One region of the Pseudomonas sp. GW821-FHT03E01 genome, then DNA from elsewhere that is predicted to be linked to it. Evidence: riboswitches for the same ligand, from Rfam matches in the RefSeq annotation. Region 1 holds a riboswitch; the other holds the start of a gene.
What was found. A riboswitch is a leader RNA that binds a small molecule or an ion and turns the genes downstream of it on or off. The one in region 1 is predicted to bind cobalamin.
Positions count from the first base shown of each region.

Region 2: it holds a riboswitch for cobalamin, as region 1 does, so the genes downstream of both, cobO (cob(I)yrinic acid a,c-diamide adenosyltransferase) here and AC07VO_RS06595 (CbtB domain-containing protein) in region 1, are expected to answer to the same signal.

Region 1 is NZ_JBWKUI010000003.1:234,114-237,594, forward strand. It holds gene cobW (cobalamin biosynthesis protein CobW) at 1-746, opposite strand, end outside; cobalamin riboswitch at 849-1,061, opposite strand; cobalamin riboswitch at 1,318-1,545, shown strand; gene AC07VO_RS06595 (CbtB domain-containing protein) at 1,668-1,871, shown strand; gene AC07VO_RS06600 (CbtA family protein) at 1,883-2,587, shown strand; gene AC07VO_RS06605 (cobalamin biosynthesis protein) at 2,584-2,997, shown strand; gene cobM (precorrin-4 C(11)-methyltransferase) at 3,080-3,481, shown strand, end outside.
Region 2 is NZ_JBWKUI010000011.1:235,529-239,009, forward strand. It holds gene AC07VO_RS19930 (PQQ-dependent sugar dehydrogenase) at 1-462, opposite strand, end outside; gene AC07VO_RS19935 (hypothetical protein) at 531-1,115, opposite strand; cobalamin riboswitch at 1,270-1,503, shown strand; gene cobO (cob(I)yrinic acid a,c-diamide adenosyltransferase) at 1,585-2,196, shown strand; gene AC07VO_RS19945 (cobyrinic acid a,c-diamide synthase CobB) at 2,193-3,481, shown strand, end outside.

The DNA of each region.
Region 1 (3,481 bases):
TGGTGATGATCGTGATGGCTGTGACGGCTGTCGATGTGTTCTTCGGAACCGGCACCGAGGCCGATCAGCACGTCCAGTGGCAAGCGACCGCTGCTGGCTTCGATGACTTTCACCGCCGGTGGCAGCTCTTCGGCGACTTCCAGGCGCACGCGGGCCAGGTCTGCGGCGCTGATCAGGTCGGCCTTGTTGAGAATCACCAGGTCGGCGCTGGCCAGTTGGTCGGCGAACAGTTCGTGCAGCGGCGATTCGTGGTCCAGGTTCGGGTCGAGTTTGCGCTGGGCGTCCACTTGATCCGGGAATGCAGCGAAAGTGCCGGCAGCGACGGCCGGGCTGTCGACCACGGTGATCACCGCGTCAACGGTGCAGGCGCTGCGGATTTCCGGCCACTGGAAAGCTTGAACCAAAGGCTTTGGCAGGGCCAGGCCCGAGGTTTCGATGAGGATGTGGTCGAGGTCGCCGCGGCGAGCAACCAACTCGCGCATCACCGGGAAGAATTCCTCCTGAACGGTGCAGCACAGGCAGCCGTTGGCCAACTCGTAGACGCGGCCGCTGGCCTCTTCTTCGGTGCAGCCGATGGAGCATTGCTTGAGGATCTCGCCGTCGATGCCCAGCTCGCCGAACTCGTTGACGATCACCGCGATGCGACGGCCCTGGGCGTTGTCGAGCATGTGCCGCAGTAAGGTGGTTTTGCCCGAACCGAGGAAGCCGGTAACGATGGTGACGGGGAGTTTGGCCAGTGTTTTCATCGGATGCCCTTTGGCAAGGTGGCGGGCATACGGGACGACAACCGGCAACGCGGGCGCGCGTGCCTGAAGAGTTCGCCACCGGATCACCCCGCCCGGTTGAAAGTGAGAATCTGTGTCGAGGCAGGTCTCCTGGCTGACGGTGTGCCAGGCATTGGCCCGGCATTCGCTGCGCCTTCCCGCGAACCCGTTGCACAGGGTTTGCAGTGGCGTGGCAGCGAACATCACCGTTCACAGTTGCGGGGGCAGCCGCGGCATCGACCGCGTTCCCTTCTTAGCTTCGACAGACGCCGAAGAACCTCGAAAGCGCAAGGCTACGCATCGTGTGGGGGCGGGTCAATGTCTTGTCGGCGAATGCGATCACCTGTGGCGAGGGGGCTTGCCTGTGGCGAGGGAGCTTGCTCCCGTTCGGCTGCGAAGCAGTCGTGAAACCATGCACTGCAAATCTTACAGACAGACCGCATGAATCCGATGCGACCGCTATGCGCTCGAGCGGGACCAAGCCCCCTCGCCACAGATATTGGGTGTTAGTGAGAACCCCTGCCAATTGACTCCCCGCCCTCGCCCATGCTCTCCTACACGCCTTGTTACGGGTGCCCTTCACAGGGTGAAACGGGAAACCGGTGAATCATGTGCTTTACTCTAAAGCCATGTCAGTCCGGTGCTGCCCCCGCAACGGTAAGCGAGTGAAGCGTCAGATCCACTGTGCCGGTCATATGGCATGGGAAGGTGATGCTTGCAGGTCCAGGCGCAAGCCCAGCCCCTCGCGAGCCCGGAGACCGGCCCGCAACACAAAGTGACTTTTACGTTCACTGAATAACAAACCCGCGGTGGGCGGGCGCTGTTCGAAATCTCTGCGAGCCCTTGGCGTGCGGAGATTTTCATGCGCTCTATTCACCCGCTGACAGACCAGAGGGAAGCGCCATGACGATCATCAGCAGCACCGCCAGCAACACCGACAAGAGCATCGCCAGCACCACCACGACCCTGACTCAACGCCTGACCGCCGCCGTGTGTGCGTCGATCCTTGGCGCCAGCCTTGTGTATTTCGCCGGTTTCTCGCACATCGAAGCGGTGCACAACGCCGCGCACGATACCCGTCACAGCTCCGCCTTTCCGTGCCATTGAGACCTGCTGAGATGATCAAGCGTATTGCGCAAACCGCAGGTTTCACCGGGCTGCTGGCCGCCCTGCTATTGACCCTGCTGCAAAGCTTCTGGGTCTCCCCGCTGATTTTGCAGGCCGAGACCTACGAAAAATCCGAGCCGGCTGCTGTTGAAATCCACGAGCACGCCGCGGGCGCAGTCGCTCATACCCACGATGCCGAAGCCTGGGAACCGGAAGACGGCTGGCAGCGCGTGCTGTCCACTACCGGCGGCAACTTGGTGGTAGCCGTCGGTTTCGCCCTGATGCTCGCCGGTCTTTACACCCTGCGCGCACCGACCAAAACCTCTCAGGGCCTGCTCTGGGGCCTGGCCGGTTATGCGACGTTCGTACTGGCTCCGACTCTCGGCCTGCCGCCTGAGCTGCCGGGCACTGCCGCGGCTGATCTGGCGCAACGGCAAATCTGGTGGATCGGCACTGCCGCGTCCACGGCCGTCGGCATCGCGTTGATCGTGTTCAGCCGTCACTGGCTGATGAAAGTTCTCGGCGTGGCGATCCTGGCCGTGCCGCATGTGATTGGCGCACCACAACCGGAAGTCCATTCGATGCTGGCGCCGGAAGCCCTGGAAGCACAATTCAAAATCGCTTCGCAGTTGACCAACGTGGCGTTCTGGCTGGCCCTGGGCCTGATCAGCGCCTGGTTGTTCCGCCGCAAAAGCGATGGCCATTACAGCGCATGACTGAAAACGGCACAGTGCCGACCCTGGTGGTCGGCCTGGGCTGCCAGCGCGGCTGCCCCGTCAGCACGCTGCGGGCGCTGCTCGATCAGGCGTTACAGGCCCATCAAATCGAGCTTCGTGAGATCAAGGCCCTGGCCAGCATCGACCTCAAGCGCGATGAACCTGGCCTGATCGAACTGGCCGAACAGCTGGCATTGCCGCTGATGTACTTCAGCAGCGAACAATTGGCGACCTATCAAGCACAACTGAGCCACCACTCGGACATCGCGTTTGAACGCACCGGTTGCTACGGCGTGGCGGAAAGCGCTGCGTTGGCCCTGGCCGAACAATTGGCCCAGGCACCGGCAAAGCTGCTGATTCCACGACAAAAATACGCCCAGGCCACCCTGGCATTGGCCAGCGCCGCGTAAAATCCCCGATAATCCCCGCCTTCGATCATGAGCATTCTTCATCTGAAGCATGCCCAGGCCCTATTTCTGACAGGAAACGACGATGACCGTCTACTTCATTGGCGCCGGCCCCGGCGACCCGGAACTGATCACCGTCAAAGGCCAGCGGCTGATTCGTAGCTGCCCGGTCATCATCTATGCCGGCTCCCTGGTCCCCGCCGCCGTGCTGGAAGGCCACCGGGCCGAACAGGTGGTCAACAGCGCCGAACTGCACCTGGAACAGATCGTCGAGCTGATCAAGACCGCCCACGCCAACGGCCAGGACGTGGCCCGGGTGCATTCCGGCGACCCGAGTCTGTACGGCGCGATCGGCGAGCAGATTCGCTACTTGCGTGAACTCGACATCCCTTTCGAAATCATTCCCGGCGTCACCGCCACCGCCGCCTGCGCGGCCCTTTTGGGGGCCGAACTGACCCTGCCGGACGTGTCACAGAGCGTGATTCTG
Region 2 (3,481 bases), on a different contig from region 1:
CGAGTTGAGGTTTTCCAGGAACACCGTGCGGGTTTCGGCGACGCCGTCGTGGTCCTTGTCCCGCAGCAGAGTGATGCGGTTCGGGCTGGGGACGCCAGCCCCGGCGCGGCCCATGACTTTGCCCATGATCCAGCCGCGAATGCCATTGCTGTCATCGGATTTGGACGGCGCGTTGGTTTCGGCCACCAGTACGTCGCCGTTGGGCAGCACATAGAGCCAGCGCGGGTGTTCGAGGTTTTCGGCAAACGCTGCTACTTGAGTGCCTGCGGCGGCGACGGGTTTTTTACCCTGAGGCCAGCCGATCGCCGGGGCGATGTTCACCGTCGGGATCAGGGTTTTGTTCGGTTCCGGCAGCTTGGGCGACGGTCCGGTGCCGTCCGAGACTTGCAGGCTGGAGGTTTCACCACAGGCGGCGAGCCCTCCGGCGAGCGCGATGATGAGAATGAGCTGGGGTTTGCGCATTACTGATCTTCCCTATGAATGCATTGACGTAATCATAGAGAAGCGTAAACACCCGATGGTTCAACCGGTCAGCCGCGGGCCTCCTTGAACAGCACGGCGATCCCCGGATGGTAGTTGCCGGTTTCATTGCGCAACTTGCGGTAGGCGTAAGGGAAATACCAGGCCACGGCGCAGGTGTGCTCCTTTTGCAGGTCGTCGAGCATGTCCTGGAGTTCTTCCGGGGTGGCGCTGTGCTGGGCTTTTTGTGGGGCGACAAACAGGCAGCCGAGTTTCAGGTCGCTGGTGTAGCTGATGCGCTTCGCGTCGCTGGTGATGTCCGCCAGTGCCTGGGTCAGGTTCAGGTTGTTGACCCGCGGCCAGCGCTGGGTGGCCTGCAGGTACGCGCGTTCTTCGCTGGTGGCGATAAACAGATCGGCGCGGGCGTTGCGTTCGCCTTCTTCGGTCTGTTTGCGCGACGGTGTTTGCTGCAGCGTGACCATTTCCGCCATCCAGGCTGCGGCAGAGAGCAGGCCGAGGTTGGCGTTTTCGTCGTACCAGTAAGGCGTATCGTTATCGCCGCGCACGGCGTTGTAGCGGTCGATACAGTCAAACCAGCGTTCCAGCACCGGGCGCAGGAATTCCAGCTTCGGATTGCTGATGATCATGCCTTGCATGTGGCTCACCCTTGTTATTGTGTTGTGAGGTTGTGGCTCTTTGATATCACTGCTGGCAGTGTGGCACAAGATTGGCGTCAGATAATTGATCAGCGGCAGTTATTCGCCGGAAGGCGTCCCGTCTTTAATTGACGCTCCACCCCCAACCCTCTAACCTTCGCGGCTTGTTTCAGGTGCTCTGTGGCCTTGGTCGACAGAGTGAAACAGGGAAGCCGGTGAGTGGATTTCTTCCAGCGAAGAATGATCACGATCCCGGCGCTGCCCCCGCAACGGTAAATGAGTGAAGACTGCGCCTGATGCCACTGTGTCGATGAACGATGCGGGAAGGCGCGCAGTTGGCCCCGAGCCGCTCATGAGCCCGGAGACCGGCCTGATCCATTCAGCGGCATCACGGTGGGCGATGCCAGGCTTCTTGCCGTCTATTCTTGTGCCTGCCCGCCGTTATCCAGCCTCAACGGAGAGCTCCCCCATGACTGATACCCCCGATCGTGACGAACGCCATCTGGCGCGCATGCTGCGCAAAAAAGCCGTGATCGACGAACGCATCGCCAATTCGCCGAATGAATGCGGCCTGCTGCTGGTGCTGAGCGGCAACGGTAAAGGCAAAAGCAGTTCGGCGTTCGGCATGCTGGCGCGCTCCATGGGCCACGGCATGCAATGCGGTGTGGTGCAGTTCATCAAGGGGCGCAGCAGCACTGGCGAGGAGCTGTTCTTCCGGCGTTTCCCGGAGCAGGTGCGTTTTCATGTGATGGGCGAGGGCTTCACCTGGGAAACCCAGGACCGCCAGCGTGACATCGCCGCCGCCGAAGCTGCGTGGGCGGTGTCCCGCGAACTGCTGAGCGATCCGTCGATTGGCCTGGTGGTACTCGATGAATTGAACATCGCCCTCAAGCACGGTTACCTCGATCTCGATCAGGTGCTCAGCGACTTGCAGGCCCGTCCGCCGATGCAGCATGTGGTGGTCACTGGCCGTGGCGCCAAACCGGAGATGATCGAACTGGCTGACACCGTCACCGAAATGGGCATGATCAAGCACGCCTTCCAGGCCGGGATCAAGGCGCAAAAAGGCGTCGAGTTGTGAATCAACCACGTCAATGCCCGGCGGTACTGATTGCCGCGCCGGCCTCCGGTCAGGGCAAGACCACCGTCACCGCCGCGCTCGCCCGCTTGCACCGCAATCAGGGGCGCAAGGTGCGTGTGTTTAAATGCGGCCCGGACTTTCTCGACCCGATGATTCTCGAGCGCGCCAGCGGTGCACCGGTCTATCAGCTGGACATGTGGATGGTCGGCGAGCAGGAAAGTCGTCGTCTGTTGTGGGAAGCTGCTGGCGAAGCTGACCTGATTCTCATCGAAGGCGTCATGGGGTTGTTCGACGGTACGCCGTCCAGTGCCGACCTGGCGCGGCATTTCGGTGTGCCGGTGCTCGGCGTGATTGACGGCACCGCGATGGCGCAGACGTTTGGCGCACTGGCCCTGGGGCTTGCGCGCTATCAGCCGGATTTGCCGTTTGCCGGTGTGTTGGCCAACCGGGTTGGCACCCTGCGTCATGCGCAATTGCTCGAAGGCAGTCTGACAGAAGGCTTGCGCTGGTACGGCGCGTTGTCCCGGGAGACCGGCATCGAATTGCCGAGTCGGCACCTCGGCCTGGTACAGGCCAGCGAATTGAATGATCTCGATCTGCGCCTCGATGCAGCCGCCGCCTCGCTGGCCAGCAGTTGCGACGTGGCTTTACCGCCGGCCGTGGAATTCGCCGCGCCTGAAGTGATCGCCGCCGAACCATTGCTGGCCGGTGTGCGGATTGCCGTGGCCCGGGACGAAGCCTTTGCGTTTACCTACGGCGCGAGCCTGGATCTGCTGCGGGCGATGGGCGCCGAGTTGTCTTTCTTCTCGCCGATCCGCGACCGCGAGTTGCCGGAGGCAGACAGCCTTTATCTGCCGGGTGGTTACCCTGAATTGCACCATGTGGCGTTGTCACAAAACACGCCAATGCTGACCGCCATCCGCGCTCATCACGCAGCGGGCAAACCGTTGCTGGCCGAGTGTGGCGGCATGCTGTATTTGTTGGATTCGTTGACCGATGTCGAGGGTACTCGCGCTGAATTGGTTGGCTTGCTGACCGGTGATGCGGTGATGCAGAAGCGTTTGGCGGCGTTGGCCTTGCAGGCGGTGGAATTGCCCGAAGGTTTGCTGCGCGGGCACACCTATCACCACTCGCTGACCAGCACCGAGCTTGAGCCGATTGCGCGTGGCCTGAGCCCCAATGGCGGGCGAGGGGCGGAGGCGGTTTATCGTGAGGGGCGGATGACGGCCTCTTATGTGCACTTTTATTTTCCGTCCAATCCGGCGGCGATTGCTGCGTTGTTGGC